Regions from separate parts of the Lentisalinibacter salinarum genome, predicted to be linked through region 3. Evidence: riboswitches for the same ligand, from Rfam matches in the RefSeq annotation. Region 3 holds a riboswitch; each other region holds the start of a gene.

Region 1 (7,361 bases), on a different contig from region 3:
CCGATGCCGTCCACCAGCACCCGGACGGAGACGCCCCGGTCCTGCGCGGCCGCCAGAGCGTCAACGAAGCGGCGGCCGGTGACGTTGTTCTCGAAGATGTAGCTGGAGAGCAGCACCTGACGTTCGGCGGTGCGGATGCTCTCCAGCATCGCGGGATAGGCTTCCTCGCCGTTGTGCAGGGCGCTGACGCTGTTGCCCTCGAGCAGCGGACGCAGGGAGACGACGGCACCGATATGGCCGCGCCCCGGTTCGTGCTCGGCCAGGTCCTCCTGGGTGATGATGTCGCCGCTCTCGTAACCGATGCGGAAATGGCCGCCGCGCAGCTTCTTCGCCCGTGTGCGCACCCGGTTGATACCGAACATGTAGTAGCCGAGCGGACCGAGGAACGGGATCGCGAGACAGACCACCATCCAGCCGAGCGCCGAACGGGGATCGCGCTTGTACAGCAGGGCGTGTATGGCTCCGATGACCGCCAGCAGGCCGTGGAGGGCGACGGCGAGCCAGCGGAGGAGCAGGTCGGGGAGCTCCATGGCAGCATTCTCGCCCGCCCGGACAACGCGGGCAACGTGGCGGCCGGATTCAGACTACGCCGTAGGCCAGCATGGCCTCCGCCACCTTGCGGAATCCGGCCCGATTGGCGGCGTCGATATAGTCGATGCCGCCGTCATCTTCCATCTCGTGGGTGCACTTGTCGTGGATGTCGCGCATGATCTCCTTCAGCCGCCGGTCCACCTCGTTGCGCGGCCAGCTGACCCGGGCGACGTTCTGGGTCTGCTCCAGCCCGCTGACCGCCACGCCGCCGGCATTGGCGGCCTTGCCCGGCGCGAACAGCACCCGATGCTCGCGGAAGCATTCGATGGCCTCTTCGGTGCAGGGCATGTTCGCCCCTTCCACGACCGCCATCAGCCCGTGGTCCACCAGCGCTCCGGCAGCCTCCGCGCCGATCTCGTTCTGTGTGGCGCAGGGCATGGCGACGTCGCAGGGCATGCCCCACGGCGCCTCGCCCTCCGTGTATGCGACCCCGCCGATCCTGCCGTCGAGCTCCGCGAGGCGACCCCGCGCGCGGAACTTCAGCTCCTTGATCTCCTCGAGAGCCTCGGCCTCGAGGCCGGCTTCGCAGCGGATGTGGCCGTGGGAGTCGCTGAGGGTGACCACCTTCGCGCCTTCCTGGATGGCCTTCTCGGCTGCATACAAAGCGACGTTGCCGGCGCCGCTGATGGCGATGCGTTTGCCCTCCAGGGATTCGTCGGCGCGCTCCAGCATGTTGCGCAGGAAGTACACCGCACCGTAGCCGGTCGCCTCCTTGCGCACCGCACTGCCGCCGTAAGACAGGCCCTTGCCGGTCAGCACCCCCTCGAACTCGTTGGTCAGGCGCATGTACTGGCCGAACATGTAGCCGATCTCGCGGCCGCCGACGCCGATGTCTCCCGCCGGTACGTCCACGTCCGGACCGATGTGGCGGAAGAGCTCGGTCATGAAACTCTGGCAGAACCGCATCACCTCCCGATCCGACTTACCCTTCGGGTTGAAATTGGAGCCGCCCTTGCCGCCACCCATCGGCAGACCCGTGAGGCTGTTCTTGAAGGTCTGCTCGAAGCCGAGGAACTTCAACACGCTCTGGTTCACCGTCTTGTGGAAACGCAACCCGCCCTTGTACGGGCCGATCGCGCGGTTGAACTGCACGCGCCAGGCGCGGTTCACGTGCACGTTGCCGTTGTCGTCCTCCCAGGTCACGCGGAAAACGATGATCCGGTCCGGCTCCGTCATGCGTTCGAGTATGCGTTCCTGGCGGTAGGCGCTGTTGGCGTGGACCAGCGGCATCACGGAGCGGGCGAGTTCACAGACGGCCTGGATGAACTCGGGCTCGTGGGCGTTGCGCTTCTCCAGTCCCTGCATGAACGCCTTCAGCATCCTTTCCGGCTTCGCACTTTCCATTGTCCGGCCTCCACCTCCCGGTTACTTGACGGCTGCGCTAACGCGGTACTATACCAACAGGAACACCGATACGCGGCGGGAGCCGGGACAGGGAGGACGTTATGAACATGGACAAGAGCTGGCCACGAGGCGTGCTGGTCGCAGCAGTCACACTGGTCCTCGCAGGCTGTGCCAGCAGCCCGCGGGAAGCGAAGCCCACCGATGTCGCCGCCGACGATCCGGAGGCGGTCCGTTGCGTGCAGCTGATACGCGTCGACCGCACGAAAGTCGTCGACGACGAGAATATCTTCTTCTACATGAAGAACGGCACGGTCTATCGCAATCAGCTGCCGCGCGCCTGCCCGGGACTCTCCCGCGAAGAGCGTTTCATGTACAAGGTGCCCACCGGCCGCCTGTGCGATCTCGATATCATCACGGTGCTGACCGATTTTGCCGGTGGACTTAGGCCGGCGGCCGGTTGCGGTCTCGGCAAATTCCATCCGGTGGATCCGGAAGAGGCCGACGAGCTGATCGAAATCCTGCAGCGGGACGAATAGGCGGCCTCAGCCCGGCGCCTCCGTCGGCGGCGCCTCGGCGTCGTCGGAGAGCCGGAAAGGCTGCGGATGCTCCGAGAATATCTGTTCCATTATGCGGGTCTCACGGTCCTCGATGGCATGCAGGAATTCCTCTGCGCCGCCCATGGCACGGAAGGCCCTGAAACCGTCTTCCAGGAAGTCGTGCAGCGCGCCGAAGCCCGCCAGATGGGCCGGGCCGTGGGCCATGCGCACGAGGGTATAGATCATCGGCAGTTTGACGAGGCGCTCCAGGTCCCGGCCGGCCTCCAGGATGAATCCGATCTGGCGCTCGCGGTCGTCCCGGCGGCCCACCTTGCGGTACGCCTCCGCGTAGCTCTGCTCGTCGATCGTGGTGCCGGCGCCGAGCTGCCGGGTCATCTCGCCGTCGAGTTCCTGGCTCAGCACCTCCAGCTGCACGGCCATGCGCATCGACTCCTGAGCCTGGGCGGGCAGCATGCGCTTCAGGATGGGCGAGGCACGTTCGAGCTGGGTGTCGCGGGGCAGGTAGTCCTTGTCGGTGTAGAGCTCTTCGAGGAAGAACTCGACGCCGGGGCGGTAGCGTTCCCGCTCCTGCAGGTCCGCATAGGTCTGCTCCAGGCGGCCTGCCTGCCAGCGCTGCAGCGCCTGGAGTTCGTCCTGGAGGCCGGGATCCTCGCTGAACTGCGCACGCAGACTGCGGTTGCGCACCAGCAGCTCGTCCAGGCTCATCCGGCTGATTTCTTCTCCGCTCATGTCTCCGATATGGCGCCGCCGGCGCCTCGCTCAACCGCGCGCATTGTCCCGGTTTTACCCGGACCTTGCCAATGGCGGCGTGGCGTTGGCTTCAGAATGGCTTTGTCGCGCCCAGGAAGGCCACGGAAGCAATGCCGATCCAGTACACGTAGGCCATGCCGCGGCCGATAGCGAGCTCTGACGCCAGCCGTTGCTCCAGCGCCGGATTCGGGCCCTTCTCGGCAAGCTCGCGGAAGATCGGTACCCAGTGGCGCATGATAAAGCGAAGGCCGAGGCCGATCACCAGCAGCAGGCTGTAGATGAGCACCTTGGTGGAGTACCAGTCCGCGCGGAAGGGCCAGTCCGTCAGGTATGACCAGACAGCGGCCAGGAACAGCGCGGGGATGACGACGTAGCGGACGGCCTCGTCGATCCTGGTCAGCCGCAGTCCCCGGTCGGTGTCCCGGTAGACGAATGCCGACCAGGTGAGCGACAGCCACGCGAAGGCGACGATCCACACGAGCCACAGCCAGCCGCCGCCGTAATCGTGCACACCCAGGTTGAACCCCATGTGCAGACCGAGAGGCAGCAGCAGGATGATGCCCGTACGGGCGAGGATATCGATCCGGTAGGCGGTCTCCATGTGCCGCCGGCGCTCGTCCAGTGAGAGTTTCGGATTCGCCACGTTGTAAGACGTCTGGAAGACGCCCCATTCACCGCCCAGCCAGTAGACCATCGCAAGGATGTGGATCCAGCGCAGGACGGACTCCGGATTGATGTACATCGCTCTCCCCGAATTTTTGTTCCCGGACTCTTGGCGGTAACCCACGGCATTTAAGCAGCAACGGGGAGGGCCCGGCATAGTGGCAAACCGAAGACGCGAGCCCCGGCAAACGGACATCGGCCGGGCTGTATTTGCGCGGCGATTTGACATCATGCCGTGCCGGAACGTGTCGGGCTCTGCCCACGATTGACAGTCTGTCGGCCCCGTGCGACGCTCGGCGTTCGTTTGAAAAGGGCACACCGTTCGAAAGGGCGGGTCGCAAAGCCACCGGTCCCCGGCCGTCGCCGGGACAGCGGAGCTGCCAGACGGAAGCGCGATGCGGCGTCCTGCCGCACCACGCCCACCCGGGCCATCCTCCGCTCATTCTCGTGCCGGGACCTGTGACCCGCAACGTGCCGCAGCCCGTTGGCGGGAGCGGTCCCGCGGAGGAACGACACCGATGAGAGACGCAGTCAGTCACGACCGGGTCCGCGACTGGATCCATGGCGATCACGGCAATGGTCGATCGGTCACACCACGGCGCGCCGCCCGCCGCACGCCGGCCCCGCCGGTGGCCAGGCCCGAAAGTCCGGAGGCGCTGCGCGATCTGTTGCGGACGGGCTCGGGCCTGCCGGCACCGCTCCGCCCGATGGGCGCCGGCAGCGCGTCCACTCCCTGCTCGGTGGCCGAAGGGGGTACGGTGATCGATATGACAGGCCTCGACGGCGTCCTCGAGGTCGGCGACGAGCACGTCACCGTGCAGGCCGGGCTTCGATTGCAGCGTCTCGCCGACGAACTGGCGGGCTACGGGCTGGAACTCGCCGGCGGACACGACCTGATGGGTCGAACGGTCGGCGGGGCGGTGGCCGGCGCCTGCATCGGTCCGGGCACCGGCGTCGGCACCCGCCTGTTCTCCAGCCAGGTCGTCAGCATGAAGGTGGTCACGCCCGAGGGCGGCGAACTCACGGTGGACGCCTCCCGTCCCCACCTGCTGGACATGTTCCGGCTGAGCTACGGCCTGCTGGGCGTCATCCACGAGGTGACGCTGCGGGTGCGGCCCATGAGTCCTTTCACGATCCGGCGGCGGCGCTGCAGCACGGCCGAGCTCGCGGCCGTCTCCGGCCGGCTGCTGGGATCGAAGCTGGGTCTGCGCTTCTACCTGCTGCCATTCCGCGATCAGGTGTATCTCGAGCTACGGCGCAACGGCGACGAAGACACCCACGTCAACCGCCTGCTGTGGAAAATCAAGGACTGGGGCGAGAGCACGATCCTGCCGGCGATGACGAACTCCATGTCCTGGATCGTGCCGATCCCCGCTCTGCGCTACGGCATGATCGACCGCATCAACGGAGCGGGTCAGACGCTGTTCAGCGCCCCCGTCCACGCCGGCAGCGCGGCGGTGGAGCAGGGCGGAGCCCGTCCGGGGGGGCGGGGCGGACGCCGGCTCGCCTGTTCCAGCTGGTGCTTCCCGGCGGCCGAGTTTCCGCTGATCGTGCAGGCCTACCGGGAATTCTGTCGCGACTACTACGCCCGCACCCGGTTCCGCTGCGACATGCCCACCGTCGGCTACCGGCTCGCCCGGGACCGCAGCGCTTTGCTGTCGCCCTCGTTCGACGGACCGGTGTTCGTGCTGCGGGCGGTGAGCACACCCCGTCCGCAGTGGCAGGATTTCGTGCTCGAGTTCGCCGATTTCGCGGAGAAATGGAACGGGATCCCGTTTCTCGACCAGACGGACGGGCTCTCGGCCGGGCAGGTCGCCGCCTCGCTGGGCAGCCGGCTCGAGTTCTTTCGCAAGATGCGCCGGCGGCTCGACCCGGACGGCCGCTTGCTGAACCCCTACCTGGCCCAGTTCTTCCTGTAGGACGGCCGGCGGCGGCGTGCGGCCGAGCTTCAGCCGTAGGTGCGGTTCAGGTACTCCACGATGTCGCCGGACTCCGCCAGTTCGGTGTCCGTGTTCGGGTCCACCAGGTATGGGATGGAGACGCGTCCCGCGCGGGACTTCAGCGCGCGGCGGTTCTCCAGCTCCGGCTGGCCTTCAATGCCCAGCGCGTCGCGAACGACGGGCGGCACCCAGTCGCTCGCCTTTGTCCGGCCTGCCGAGCGCAGGATGTACGGGATCTCCAGTTCGCACAGCCGCTCGCGCACGACGCGTGCGAACGGGCTCGACTCGAAGCTGTAGAGCTCGAGCAGCCGTTCCGGACGACTGCCGCCGGGGCGGGCCCGGGTGCCGGCGGTGAAACGCGGAATTCCGGCCACGGTGGACGTGAACTTCTGCAGGTTCTGCGCCTGCCACCGCAAGGGCACGTCGCGCCGACCGTAGGTGACGAACAGGTATTCGATGATATCCGCGGACTCGTACATGCTGGCACCGGTGTTCGGGTCCACGAGAAACGGGAACTGCGTCTTGCCGCCCCGGGCGAGCACCTCGGGCCGGAAGCGCTCGCCGCCTTTCGGGCAGGGGTAGATGACCGCGTCCAGATCCAGCTCCGTCAGCACTTCCCGCACCAGACGGCAGAACGGGCAGCCCTCGAACTCGTAGAGCTCCAGCATCTTCTCCGGCTTGTCCAGGGCCGGACGGGCCTGGATACCGTTGAAGCCGCGCAGGAAAGAGGTGGCGGTGGAGGAGAGGACATCTAACGTTCGGTGGATCATCGGGGCTCCCTCGGGCGTGGCGGGGTGGCAGTGCAACGCGATGATGCGGGCGCGGCGCAGCGGACGCAATACGGCAGGGCCGCAACCCGGCTCGATTGCGCTTTTTCAATGCCCGCAGGGGCAGGCCGGGCCTAGCGTAAGGGGTGTAGCAGTTCTCCGGAGGAACCATGCGAAGCAGCGCACTCTTCACCGCGACGTGCCTTGTGTTGCTGGCAGCGGGACAGGCAACGGCAGAAGACAAGCAGATGAATGAAGCGCTCGACCTCGTGTCGGGTCCGCCGGAACAATGCCTGAGCCTGATCCGGATCGAGCGTTCCGAGGTGGTCGACGATCGCAACATCCTGTTCCACATGCGCAACGGCGACATCTATCGCAACCAGTTGCCGTACCGGTGCTCCGGGCTGTCGCCGGGCGCGTCCTGCGGCCTGGGTCATTTTTATCCGGTCACCGAAGAGCAGGCGGAGAAGCTGAAGGAGATGGCCGGCAGCTGATATCCCGGTCGGACACCTCGCGCGGCGCAGCAGGGGAAGCCTTATCGCTCGTCCCGTCGCCCGTCGCCGCGTTGCGGCTGTTCCCGGCCGCGCCGCCGGCGGAGGACGAAACTCATGCCGAGGGTGACGCACAGGATGCCCAGAATTGCGATGAGAGGTAGGATCAGGGCGACGGGCACGTAGTAGTTGCTGATTTCCATCGCCGGGACCGTAGCCCGTACCTGCCGCGGCCCACATTGCGGTTTCTCGATGCGC
Region 2 (4,395 bases), 240 kb from region 3:
GACTCCAACTACTTATGGGGGGGAGTCATATTGTGCGCTGACGAGAAAGGTCGCTTTTCGGCCAGAAGCGGACCATCGGTAAGTGCTTCCACCTGTGTCGTCCAGATGAGAACCCTCGTGTCAGGTCCAATCCAAACCGTCAGACTTTCAATTCATAAGGCGGCAGAGAAGGACCAGTGTTTGAGCCCATTGAACAATCCGCCATTGTTAGGAACTGTTCAGCTAGCAGCCAAGACTGGGCTTAGCAAAACTAGTGAGCAGGATCCAATAGAAACCTGCCTCGCAACGTTTTTAAAGGCCTATCACGCCCTCAGAGCGCAGAGGACTTTATCTGCCACTTGCCGAGCTAAATCGATCCTCTCAGATTCCGGGACTTCGTCGATAACCATATTCTCTGAGTATTTTTGGTCCTTGTTATACATAGGCAGGGCATCAAATTGGATCGTGTTTTCAGCGCCGAAGATGTTCTTCATCATTCTGCCATGGCAATGCATGAAACAACCATCTATCACAATCACTTTATCGGCTTTCTTTGCCCAGTTTGCCATTGCCGAATGTGGTGCTGTAATCATCTCGCCATGGCATCCTCGACTATATGGCTCCTCTTTCGCCACCATGTGAGCTGCGATCCGAGCAATTTCTCCGCGAAAGCATCCTCCCGCGCATGAAATAACGGGAATCCGCTTCTTAGCGATCATTTCTTTCCCGACAACCTCACCAAGTGGACATACTGGTTTCGCAGCGTCCACCTCAAGGCCAATTTTTCGCTGTAAATTCATAATTTATCCTCGGCTTTCCATCGAGTGGCCTACGTTTACCCTCATCTCTTCTTCCAGTCTCAGCCTGAGCTTACAGCCACTTATTTCTGGAGGTTGTTAAACCGAGCATTTCAGCAACTCAGTGATCGGGCAGGCTCCAGCAATCGTGATATATACACCACCCAATATAATGAGTCCGGCAAGTAGGAATGCCCAGATTGCGAGTGCCATCCCAAATGTCTTAGTCACGCCGTTGGACTTTGACGATGCAAAAAGGACGAAGTAACCAGCAATCGTCCAAAATGTTGCGGGAAGAAAACTGAAAAATAAGCACATGTCAGCTCGCCTCTATCGATTGCGCGTCTTCGGTTTGCTCATTTGCGGTGACTCGAGCGAGATTGTTTAGCTCGACAGTCAACGGAAATCCGAACTTTAGATTCGCATTCGTAATTCCAACCAACTGCATCCCCAAGATGACATCGCAATTGATGTCCGCGAGGGTTTGCTCGACGGTATATCTTGCCGATTCGCATCCCATGACCAGAGCAGCCTCATATTTTTCGGCCTGCTTCAACAATCGGGTTCGCTGGCCTCTCGTCCAAAGACAAGTCGCAGGGCACGGGAGGTAGCTGGTAAAGACGCCAGTTTCGATCCCGTCGTGCTCAAGAGACTTACGGGTCTCGCCTACATAGTCTTCGTAGGCGGGTGTCTTAATGCCATGCTTGAAGAATTCGATGAAGGGCAAGTTTTCGTCACTTGCCAGACTGACAGGCGGGCAAATCGGGCATGAGACAATAAGCACGGACCTATAAGCTTGAAGCTTGTTAGAAAGATCCAATGGCTCCAGGTGAAGAGGCATAAGTAACCGCCTTGGCGGTGAGCAGATACGAGAAAATTGATCGCCGCTTGGACCAACTGCCTCGGCAGCCCGGCGATCTTGGGTCCCTCGGGAAGTCAGCAATGGCTTCTCGGAGGAAGCGAGGACCCGTGGCTTTGCGTCACTAGCTTTCGCCAGGTTTGCCTTTATCGCAAGTACTAGTTTCTCGCTTTTTTCTTGACAGTCAATTCTGGGATTTGCCTAGCGTCCGCTTCGAGTCGATAAGCGACCCTAGCGGATTCAAGAACGTGGGCTACGCGCGGCCAGAGGCCGAAAGGTCGGTTTCCGGCCAGACGCGGCTATTGGCGCGAAGGAACAAATGGCGCAATAAGAAGACCAACGCCAATGCCGATCAGGATAGACGCTACGAAAGTCAGAGCTGAGGTTTGTAGAAAAATCAGCCCGGTGCCGAGTCCGGCCAGCGTTCCCCCACCGATCACCCAAGTGCTCTTGTCGGTACGTGTAGCCATAGATGTCACCTCTATTCTGATTTGGCGACTTGCCGCCAGCGGAAGATGCATGGGTTGACTAAGCCCAGCGCCGCTCTGTCAACGCCTAACGCTCCTCTATCTCGAGCAGGTGATCAATAGGGGATACTCGCAAGAGGTAGGCGCAGCTTAATGACTCGTCAGGGTATCCGGGGCGCTCGATCAGAACCGTCGGCCCGGCCAATCTACAACACAAGACCTACCTTTAGCGGTCTGGACGACCGGTCCTCCCCCCGGTGCCCACCAGCACAATATTGCCGGGACGAGGATACGGCATTTGGCTGCGAGATACGGTGAAGCTCGGTTAACCAAACGTCCGCTTCGGGTCGATAAGCGACCCTAATTTGAGCCGGTCCTCGGTCTAAAGCGCCTCACAGACCGAAAGGTCGCTTTCCGGCCAGAAGCGGAAAAAAAGCCCCGCACTGGGCGGGGCTATCGAACACGGTGAACAGAACGCTTCTTAAGCCGTCTGGCGTCTGCGGGCAAAACCCATGCCGAGAAGGCCAGCACCTAGGAGGGCAAGGGTTCCGGGTTCGGGCACCTTGTTGATGCGAATGTTATCCAATGCGAATTGGAAGGGAAGTCCGTCCGAACCGTTGTCCCTCGTATAGATCCGCGCAGACACGATATCGGCGCAAAATCCGTCGCAGCCATACCCTCGGAATCCGAAAATGCCGTCTGTCCAGGCGCCGACCGTAAACGCGCCGCCGCCCGCGTAGACGACATCAACCAGGAACAAGAAAGTCTCTTCGAGGTAGTCCTCACCAAGCGAGAAACCCAAAAGGTCGAAGGCTCCCCCGCATGTCATCGTGATATCGCTACCGAAGATGTGAGTCGTACCGTTATCGCTACCATCCACACCGTTTTCCGTGCCGGCAAAACTGTCGCCGGCGACAAAATCGCATCCTCCCGATGTGACCGAGTAGCCACCAAAGGCGAAATCAACTGCTGGATCAGTTCCTCCTGGCCTCGGCAGCGCAACTCCCGGATCTTCGAAATCGATAGTGATCTCGTCCGCGGTCGCCGTCATCGGTGATAGCGAGACAGCCACAATGGCTAGACAGGTGCTTCTTATTCGGTTCATGCGGCTCTCCCAAGTGGCTGCATCTGAGGTACAGAGCTCCCCGAGCAAATTCTATACCAAATCGTCAATATTCTGACTTTACAGAGGGTTGAGTCTGCCCCTGCGCCGCGCGTTTTGTAGATATGTAAAGAAAGCTGACGATACTTGGCAGCTTGTATCTATTGCGCCAATAGAAAATCTCGTCCGCTTCGGGTCGATAGGCGACCCTAATTTGAGCCGGTCTTGGCTCTATGGCGCCTCACAGACCGAGGGGTCGGTTTCCGGCCAAGAGCGGGCGGTCGAAGTTGAGGCTAATAATCGGATCCGCAGCAAAAATTTGCTTCGGTCACACCAATGCCGTACCGCTCTTCGTACACCTGCTGGTACCTTCTTGGGTAGCGGTTGTAGGCTTCGCACTTTTCTGCGCTTTTTCCTCTCAGGGTCCACCTATCGCCCAAGAACGGGTGAAACTCTTCGTCGCTAAAACTCCAATAATAAGTTCGACCGTTCGCATAGATCCTGAAATGTGGATCTCTCAATTTACCTTCGCGAGGGTTGGGGACTCTATCCTTCACGGCCTTCTCTAGCATCCTCCCGACGTCTAGCTGTTCCGCCGACGTCACAAAGATATTCTGCGTATCGTCATAGATACACGCATTTTCGTGATCGGGAATGTCCTTTAGCGCCGCAGAGACTGCTTCCTCGAATCCAGGCTCGTACCAGAATTTCGCGATCGGCGTAAACCAGACCGGTAGAAAAAGCCACAATGTGCCGACTGCTGCTAGCCCTACTGCGGCAATCGCCAGTTTGGCAAGTAGCCTGAGAATCTCACGCATTCCGGAAGACGGCTTCGGGTCGACTCCGCAAATCATACCTCAGAGCGCCGCTAGGGTCGCTTTGCGGCCAGAAGGAGCCGCTGGGGTCAATCCCAAGAGACGGAGATATCTGTCCGATGCTTTCCCAGATCGGTGAGAAGCTGAGAAAGAGCTTCCGCATCTTTGGGGAGTTTCTCGCGCAGTTTTGACAATCCGTGGAAACGCAATTGAGATGGTAGATCGCTTAACTGCGGATCAGTCATGCAGTCCCAGCACGCGTCCCAGTTCTTACCCCACCAATCTGGAAACGACATTTCTTCAGCAAGAATCGCGAAAAGCTCATTCTTCGACGACGCATTTGAAAGATCAATCGTACGATTCGTCGTCATTGCGC
Region 3 (7,361 bases):
GCGAAGCTGACGTCGGCCGGATCCACGCCGGTGGCCAGAGCCACCTCGAGTTCGCCGGCCGAGGCTACGTCGAGGCCGTCGACCAGCCCGACCATGTGGCGGACGACCTCCGGCATCGGGTTGGCCTTCATGGCGTAGTGCAGGTGCAGCCCCTCGGGCAGGGCCTCCGTCAGCTCGGCGACCCGGGTCGACATCCGCGTGCGGTCATAGGCGTAGAAGGGCGTACCGGTCTCGGCGGCTATCTCGGTCAGCTTGCGTCCGCCCCAGAGCAGGATGTCATCCTCGTACCGGAGGCTGGCCAACGCCGGGTGTTCTTGCGTATCGGTCATCGGTCAATCGTTTCCTGGAACAGATCCTCGAGTTCGGTTGCGAGCCGCTTGCGGTCGATCTTGCCGTTGGGGTTGCGCGGCAGGGCTTCGCGGAAAACGATCTCCGCCGGCACCATGTAGTTTGGCAGGGACTGGCGGCAGGCCGCCAGTATCGCCTCTTTCGTCTCGTCCCCCGCTGCTTCCGAGTGGCAGGCGATGACGACCGCCTGTCCCAGATCGAAGTGGGGTATGCCGAGCGCCGCGCACTCGTTCACGCGCCCAGTGCCGTAGATCACCTCTTCCAGTTCCGTCGGACTGATGCGGTAGCCGGAAGACTTGATCATGTCGTCCTTCCGTCCGACGAAGTAGAGGAATCCGTCCTCGTCCTTCACGACCGTGTCGCCGGACCAGACGGCGACTTCCCGGAATGGCAGGCCGGCCGGCTGATTTGGCGCAGGGCGGAATCGGGCCGCGGTGCGCTCCGGGTCGTTCCAGTAGCCCAGGGAGACCAGGGCGCCGCGGTGGACGAGTTCGCCGGGTTCGCCAGGTGCACAGGGCGAGCCGTCCTCGCGAACGACCATGATCTCGGCATTGGGAATAGCCTTGCCCATCGAAGTGGGCCGCGCGTCCAGTTCTTCCGGCGGCAGATAAGTGGACCTGAAGGCCTCGGTGAGGCCGTACATGAGGTAGACGCGGGTGCTCGGCAGCCGCTGCCGCAATTCTCCGAGGGTCGCCGTGGGCATGGCGCCGCCGGTATTGGTGATGTAGCGCAGGCTCTGTACGGCGTCTTCCGGCCAGTCGAGCCGCGCGAGCTGGGTCCAGAGAGGCGGCACGCCTGCCAGGCCGGTCGCGCGGTAGCGGGCGGCTGCCTTCAGGACGTCGCGCGGCAGCAGATAGTCCATGAGAACCACCGAGGCGCCCACCGAGAAGGCCGTGGTCATCTGGCTGAAGCCGGCGTCGAAAGAGAAGGGCAGTACGGCGAGGATCACATCGTCCGCCGTGTTCTCGAGATATTCCGCCACACTGAGCGCGCCGGCCACCATGTTCCGGTGAGACAGCACCACGCCCTTGGGTTTGCCCGTGCTGCCGGAGGTGTAGAGGATCGCTGCCATGTCGGTGTCGATGCGGCGCACGGAGGTGCCGGGTTCGCCGGCTGTCAGATCCTTCCACGCCAGGGTCTGGACATGTCGCGGCGCCTCCATCCCGTCTGCGCCGGCCTCCAGGATGACGAGATGCCGCAGATCCGTGCAGTCGCCGAGGACTTCCGTGAGGCTCCGGGCCTGTGCCTCGGTGGTAACAAGGGCTGCGACATTACAGTCGCGCAGGATATGCGCCACCTGGGCCGGCTTCAGTGACGGATTGATCGGCACAAAGACGCCGCCGGCGTGCAGTGCGCCGAAGTAGGCCTGCACGGCCTGGATACGTTTGTTGAGATAGACGCCCACCCGCTCGCCGGGGCGCAGCCCCAGCGCAGTGAGACCAGTGGCGGTCCTGCCTATGCTGTCGGCCAGTTGGCCGTACTCAAGGCTCCCGTTACCCCGCAGGAGTGCGGGCGCGTCCGGCGTCCGCTCGGCCGCGGAGAAAATGAGTTCGTGCAAAAGCATGGCGTCTGATTGCCCTGGAGGAGACCGGTGGAACGATAAGAAAAGACTAGCAGAACCGCCCGTATTGTACGTGACGCTCTCCGCAGAATCCGCTGTGCGTCAGGTCCGGCGGGCATTGCCGTGAACTGCGTACTTGATCCCGTGGACGGGTCGGCAGAGACTCACGCACGAGTGAAAGGTGGCGTTCAGCATGGCCGATAAAGTCGATTGCGTAGTCGTGGGTGCAGGGGTCATCGGGCTTGCTGTCGGGCGCGCGCTGGCCATGCGCGGCCGTCAGGTCGTAGTGCTTGAGGCCGAAGAAGAGATCGCCGCGCACACGAGCAGCCGTAACTCCGAGGTGATCCATGCGGGAATCTACTATCCCCGCGGCTCGCTGAAGGCGGCGGCCTGCGTTGCCGGCAAGCAGGCGCTTTACGCCTATTGCGCAGAGCGTGGTATCCCGCACCGCAGGCTCGGCAAGCTGATCGTGGCGACCGCCGATGACGAGCTGGCATTGCTGGAGCGCTATCTTGCCAGCGCCCGGGGCAACGGTGTCCACGATCTCCGGTTGCTGAGTGCGAGCGAGGTCCGGGCGCTGGAGCCGGCCGTGCGGGCGGCAGGGGGGCTGCTGTCGCCGTCGACGGGCATTCTGGACTCTCATAGCCTCATGCAGGCGCTGCGGGCGGACTTGGAGGCGTGCGACGGCCTGGTCGTGTGCCGCAGCCGCGTGACCCGCGTGGATCCGGGAACGACCGGTTTTACCGTATACCTCGATGACGACGCCGGGTTCGCCGTCGAGTGTGACAGCCTCGTCAATTCGGCAGGGTTGTGGGCCACGCGCGTGGCCGGCACGATCACCGGCTTCCCGCGTGAGGCAATCCCGCGCCTGTACCTGGCCAAGGGTCACTACTTCACGCTGCACGGGCGTTCGCCGTTCAGCCGGCTGGTCTATCCCGTGGCCGGGGGCGGCGGCCTCGGTATTCACGTGACGCTGGATCTGGCGGGGCAGGCGAAATTCGGCCCCGATGTGGCCTGGATCGAGAGTGTCGATTACAGCTTCGACGAGGGCCGGCGAACCGCCTTTGCCGCTGCAATCCGGCGTTACTATCCGGACCTTGGAGATGAGGCGTTAGCACCGGGCTACACCGGCATCCGCCCGAAGCTGAGCGGGCCGGGAGGGGCCGCAGCGGATTTCCTGATCCAGGGGCCGGGCGACCACGGCATCCCGGGTCTGGTGAACCTTTTCGGCATCGAATCCCCGGGGCTGACGGCGGTGTTCCCGCTGGCCGAGCGGGCGACAGAGGCGCTCTCCCGCCCCGCCGTCAGTTGACGGACTTGACCGCCTCGCCGGAGAAGTCGCTCTCGATACCGGTTGAATTGAAGGCCGTGGCCGAGAAGTAGTAGGTGTTCGGGCTGAGGTTTTCCACCACGTAGGTGGTTAGGCCCGGATTGTCGATGGTGACGGTATTACCATAATTGCCCGAGCTGGTGCCGTAGTAAATCTTGTAGCCGGCGAGGTCGGTCAGCGCCGAGCCGTCGGTGTTCTCCGCTGGCGGCGTCCAGGAAAGCGTCACCGAGCCGGTGCCAACCTGGGTTACCGTCACCGAGAAGGCAAGCGAATCGGTGTCGGAGCCGTCGCTCGCGGTGATGCGGATGTTGCCGTAGGTGCCTTCATCCCCAGCCTGGGGTGTCCCGCTCAGGGCCCCGCTGGAGGCATTGAAATCGGCCCAGGACGGTTTGTTCTGGACCGTAAAGGTGATGGTGTCACCGTCGGGGTCCGAGGCATTCGGCTGGAATGAGTAGCTCTCGTCCACCTTGACTGAAGAGGGCGGATTGCCACTGATCGTTGGCGGGTTGTTGCCCGATGAGCCACCGCCGGGTGGCGGGCTCTGATTCGACCCGTCCCCGGCTGCGTCGGAGCCGCCGGACGAGCAGGCGGCCAGCCACATTGCCGCTGCGACGATGGCGGCGGTTCGCGAAATTGTCCCTCTCGCCTGAGTGCGTCTGTGCACGATGTCGATCTCCACCTGAGTTCAGATCCGAAGTCGGTCTGGGCGGAAGAGAGAGCCGGTGGAAACCGAGGCGGCCGACGGGTATGCCAGGCCTGATCAATTCGGTAACCCCGCTATCCTAGGCGTTCGCCCTTAGACCGGAAGCTTTGCGTCCCCGCCTTTCGGCGGGTTTGCCCTTTTCGGGTTCTCAGTTTCCCTGACATAACCCGATTCGGCAATCGGCATGTGACATAAGCGGGACCGCAGTTGCCGGAGTGTGACGAGAGTCACAGCTCACTTCTCGAACCCGGTCCGTTGCGCAATGGGGCGCCTGTCCCAGCCGGATGCGATTAAACCCCAGCCGATTTGTCGGTGCAAGGGCGTGGGCGAATTTTTTCTTATATAAATCATGGTCTTGGTGTCGCTCATTGGCGACACCTCAGCTAGAAATTACATTAAGTCACGATCGCAAGGATGGGACTGGACTTGGCAAAGACTCGGTCGCTCCCGGGTGGCAAATAGTCCGCTGCAGACTGACGCAGGAATCCTCGCGGGTGCCGTCCGCGTAGCGCGTCGTGTGGCACTCGTGACGCGGTGCAGCGATTCTGCGCAGCGGCGCTTGCAACGGTGCCGATCCGGGCATAGTTTCGACCCATTGACATGGCAGTCGAGGGCGACGTGATGACGGATATCGGTGGATTGCGGCACGCAGGGCTCTTGCTTGGCTGTCTGCTGGCGGCGGCCTGCGGCGGGAGTTCCGGCTCGGATTCCGGCGAGCCGGACCCCGACCCGGATCCCGGGCTGCCCTCGGCGAGCATCGACAACCCGACGGTGCAGGAAGGGGATTCCGGCACGGTCGACGCCACTTTCACGATCACACTCTCGGAGGGCGCGCCCGGTACGGCTTCCGTCCGCTACGAGACCGCGGACGGCACCGCCACCGCCGGAGAGGATTACACGGCCGTGTCCGGGACGCTCGACGTCGCCTCCGGGGCGACCAGTGCCACCGTGACCGTGCCGGTGCTCGGCGACACCCTGGACGAGGCGGACGAGACGTTCACATTGCGGCTGAGCGATGCGAGCGGTCTGGCACTCGCGAGTGCTGCCGCCGAGGCCACCATCGTGGATGATGACGATGCGCCGTCGCTGAGCATCGCCGATGCCTCACTGGCGGAAGGCGACGCCGGGTCCGCCCCGATGACGTTCACGGTGTCACTGGACGCCGAATCCGGTCGCACGGTCACGGTGGATTACGCGACCGCCGACGGCACGGCGGCGGCCGGAGACGATTACACGGCCACGACGGGTTCGCTGAGCTTCGGTGCGGGCATCACCGAACGCACGATCGAAGTCGCCGTGCTCGGCGATACGGTTGCGGAGGGGGACGAGACCTTCACGGTGACTCTCTCGAATGCCGACAACGCCACTCTGGCCGACAACGAAGGCACTGGCACAATCCAGGACGACGATGACGGCGCCGGCGGCCCGGTCTCGGGCCTCGACCAGCGCCCCTCCAACACCGCCTGCCTGGCCGGCGATGCGCCGGTGGAGGTCACCGGCATCGACACCGAGGTCGCCTTCCCCAGCCTGCCGGCGATCAGTCAGCCGGTGGCGCTGCGCCAGGCGCCCGGCGATGTCGGCCACTGGTATCTGGTGGAGAAAGCCGGCCGCATCCGGCGGTTCGAAAACTCGCCAGCGGTGGACAGCTACTCGACCGTTGTCGATATCAGCGCCCGGGTCAGCTCCGGCGCCAGCGAGGCCGGCCTGCTCGGTATCGCCTTCCATCCGGATTTCGCGACCAACGGGGAGGTGTATCTCTCGTACACCACGGGCAGCCTGACCTCCCGTATATCCCGATTCACCAGCCCGGACGGCGGTGTCACCCTCGATGCGGCCAGCGAGGAGATTCTGCTGACCCTCGATCAGCCCTACAGCAACCATAACGGCGGCAACATCCTGTTCGGCTCCGACGGCTTTCTTTACATCGGCTTCGGCGACGGCGGCAGCGCCGGCGATCCCCAGGACCTGGCCCAGAACACGACCACGTTGCACGGTGCGATGCTGCGGATCGACGTGGACAACGGCACTCCCTACGGCATTCCGGCCGACAATCCATTCGCGCCGAATGCGCTTTGCAGCGACGGGAACGGAGCGACGGATTGCCCCGAGATTTACGCCTGGGGGCTCCGCAACCCCTGGCGCTGGAGCTTCGACTCGGCCACCGATGCGCTCTGGGTGGGCGACGTGGGTCAGAACGCCTGGGAGGAGGTGGATATCGTCGAGCGGGGCGGCAATTACGGCTGGCGCTGCCGGGAGGGTGCCCACGACTACGACACCTCCGGCGTGTGCCCGGCGGGACTGATCGATCCGGTGATCGAGTACGACCACGGCGTCGGCCGCTCGATTACCGGCGGCTACGTGTACCGTGGCGCTGCCATCCCGGAGCTGGCCGGCCGCTATGTGTTCGCCGACCTGAACGGCAAGATCTTCGCCTCGGTGGACGACGGTGCCGGCGGCTACGGCTACGAGACGCTGCTCGCCACGGGCCATTCCATCGTCTCCTTCGCCGAGGACGAGAACGGCGAGCTCCTGTACATGGATTACGGCGCGAACACGGTGCGCCGGATCGTGGCGGCGGGCGGCAGCTCCAGCGGCTCGGTGGCGGATAATCTGTCGGAGACCGGCTGCGTGGATCCGGGCGATCCCACGCAGCCAGCGGCAGGCCTGATCCCCTATGAGCCCATCGCCGCCTTCTGGTCGGACGGCGCCGGGAAAGAGCGCTGGTATTCGCTGCCCGACGGCGCCACGGTCGACGTGGACGCCGAGGACGACTGGGTCTTTCCCGCTGGCTCCGTTCTCGTGAAGAACTTCCGTCTGGGCGGCGATCTCATCGAGACGAGGCTGTTCATGCGGCATAACGACGGCGACTGGGCCGGCTATACCTACGAGTGGAACGACGCGCAGACCGAGGCGACGCGGGTAGAGGGCGGCAAGACGAAAGACATCGGCGGGCAGACCTGGATCTATCCCAGCGGCGCGCAGTGCCTCGAATGCCACACCCAGGTGGCGGGCTTCTCGCTGGGCCTCGAGCATGCCCAGCTCAATAGTGAGTTCACGTACCCCTCGACGGGCATTACGGCCAACCAGCTGGTGACGGCTGACGAGATCGACGTGCTGGCCGCCCCGCTCGCCGATACGCCGGCCAACCTGCCGCGGTTGGCGGATCCGGCGGATACGTCAGCATCGCTGGAGGACCGGGCGAGGGCTTACCTCCACACGAACTGCGCCAATTGTCATCAGCCGAACGGGCCGACGCCTTCGAATATCGATCTGCGCTACTTCACGCCCCTGGCGCAGACCAATACCTGTGACGAGGTGCCACTGCAGGGTGACCTTGGCATTACGGAGGCGCGGATTATCGCGCCGGGTGATGCCAGCCGCTCGATTCTGGTGGTGCGGTCGAACCGAAGGGACGTTCA

Evidence for each region. Region 3 has a riboswitch for cyclic di-GMP ahead of ACJMKZ_RS16770 (putative Ig domain-containing protein). Riboswitches for the same ligand answer to the same signal wherever they lie in the genome.
Region 1: it holds a riboswitch for cyclic di-GMP, as region 3 does, so the genes downstream of both, ACJMKZ_RS10900 (FAD-binding oxidoreductase) here and ACJMKZ_RS16770 (putative Ig domain-containing protein) in region 3, are expected to answer to the same signal.
Region 2: it holds a riboswitch for cyclic di-GMP, as region 3 does, so the genes downstream of both, ACJMKZ_RS17755 (hypothetical protein) here and ACJMKZ_RS16770 (putative Ig domain-containing protein) in region 3, are expected to answer to the same signal.

What each region holds. Positions count from the first base shown of each region.
Region 1 covers NZ_JAPDRH010000003.1:87,696-95,056, forward strand. The annotation lists gene ACJMKZ_RS10875 (phospholipase D-like domain-containing protein) at 1-530, opposite strand, end outside; gene gdhA (NADP-specific glutamate dehydrogenase) at 580-1,935, opposite strand; gene ACJMKZ_RS10885 (DUF6491 family protein) at 2,037-2,471, shown strand; gene ACJMKZ_RS10890 (FFLEELY motif protein) at 2,478-3,221, opposite strand; gene ACJMKZ_RS10895 (hypothetical protein) at 3,313-3,984, opposite strand; cyclic di-GMP riboswitch class I at 4,208-4,290, shown strand; gene ACJMKZ_RS10900 (FAD-binding oxidoreductase) at 4,424-5,824, shown strand; gene ACJMKZ_RS10905 (glutathione S-transferase N-terminal domain-containing protein) at 5,854-6,615, opposite strand; gene ACJMKZ_RS10910 (hypothetical protein) at 6,783-7,106, shown strand; gene ACJMKZ_RS10915 (hypothetical protein) at 7,148-7,306, opposite strand.
Region 2 covers NZ_JAPDRH010000004.1:474,917-479,311, forward strand. The annotation lists gene ACJMKZ_RS17750 (putative zinc-binding protein) at 303-779, opposite strand; gene ACJMKZ_RS17755 (hypothetical protein) at 1,096-1,503, opposite strand; cyclic di-GMP riboswitch class I at 1,678-1,790, opposite strand; gene ACJMKZ_RS17760 (hypothetical protein) at 1,935-2,105, opposite strand; gene ACJMKZ_RS17765 (PEP-CTERM sorting domain-containing protein) at 2,584-3,207, opposite strand; gene ACJMKZ_RS17770 (hypothetical protein) at 3,498-4,022, opposite strand; gene ACJMKZ_RS17775 (barstar family protein) at 4,109-4,390, opposite strand.
Region 3 covers NZ_JAPDRH010000004.1:237,614-244,974, forward strand. The annotation lists gene ACJMKZ_RS16755 (pyridoxal-dependent decarboxylase, exosortase A system-associated) at 1-329, opposite strand, end outside; gene ACJMKZ_RS16760 (acyl-CoA ligase (AMP-forming), exosortase A system-associated) at 326-1,912, opposite strand; gene ACJMKZ_RS16765 (NAD(P)/FAD-dependent oxidoreductase) at 2,103-3,221, shown strand; gene ACJMKZ_RS16770 (putative Ig domain-containing protein) at 3,214-3,918, opposite strand; cyclic di-GMP riboswitch class I at 4,004-4,088, opposite strand; gene ACJMKZ_RS16775 (PQQ-dependent sugar dehydrogenase) at 4,543-7,361, shown strand, end outside.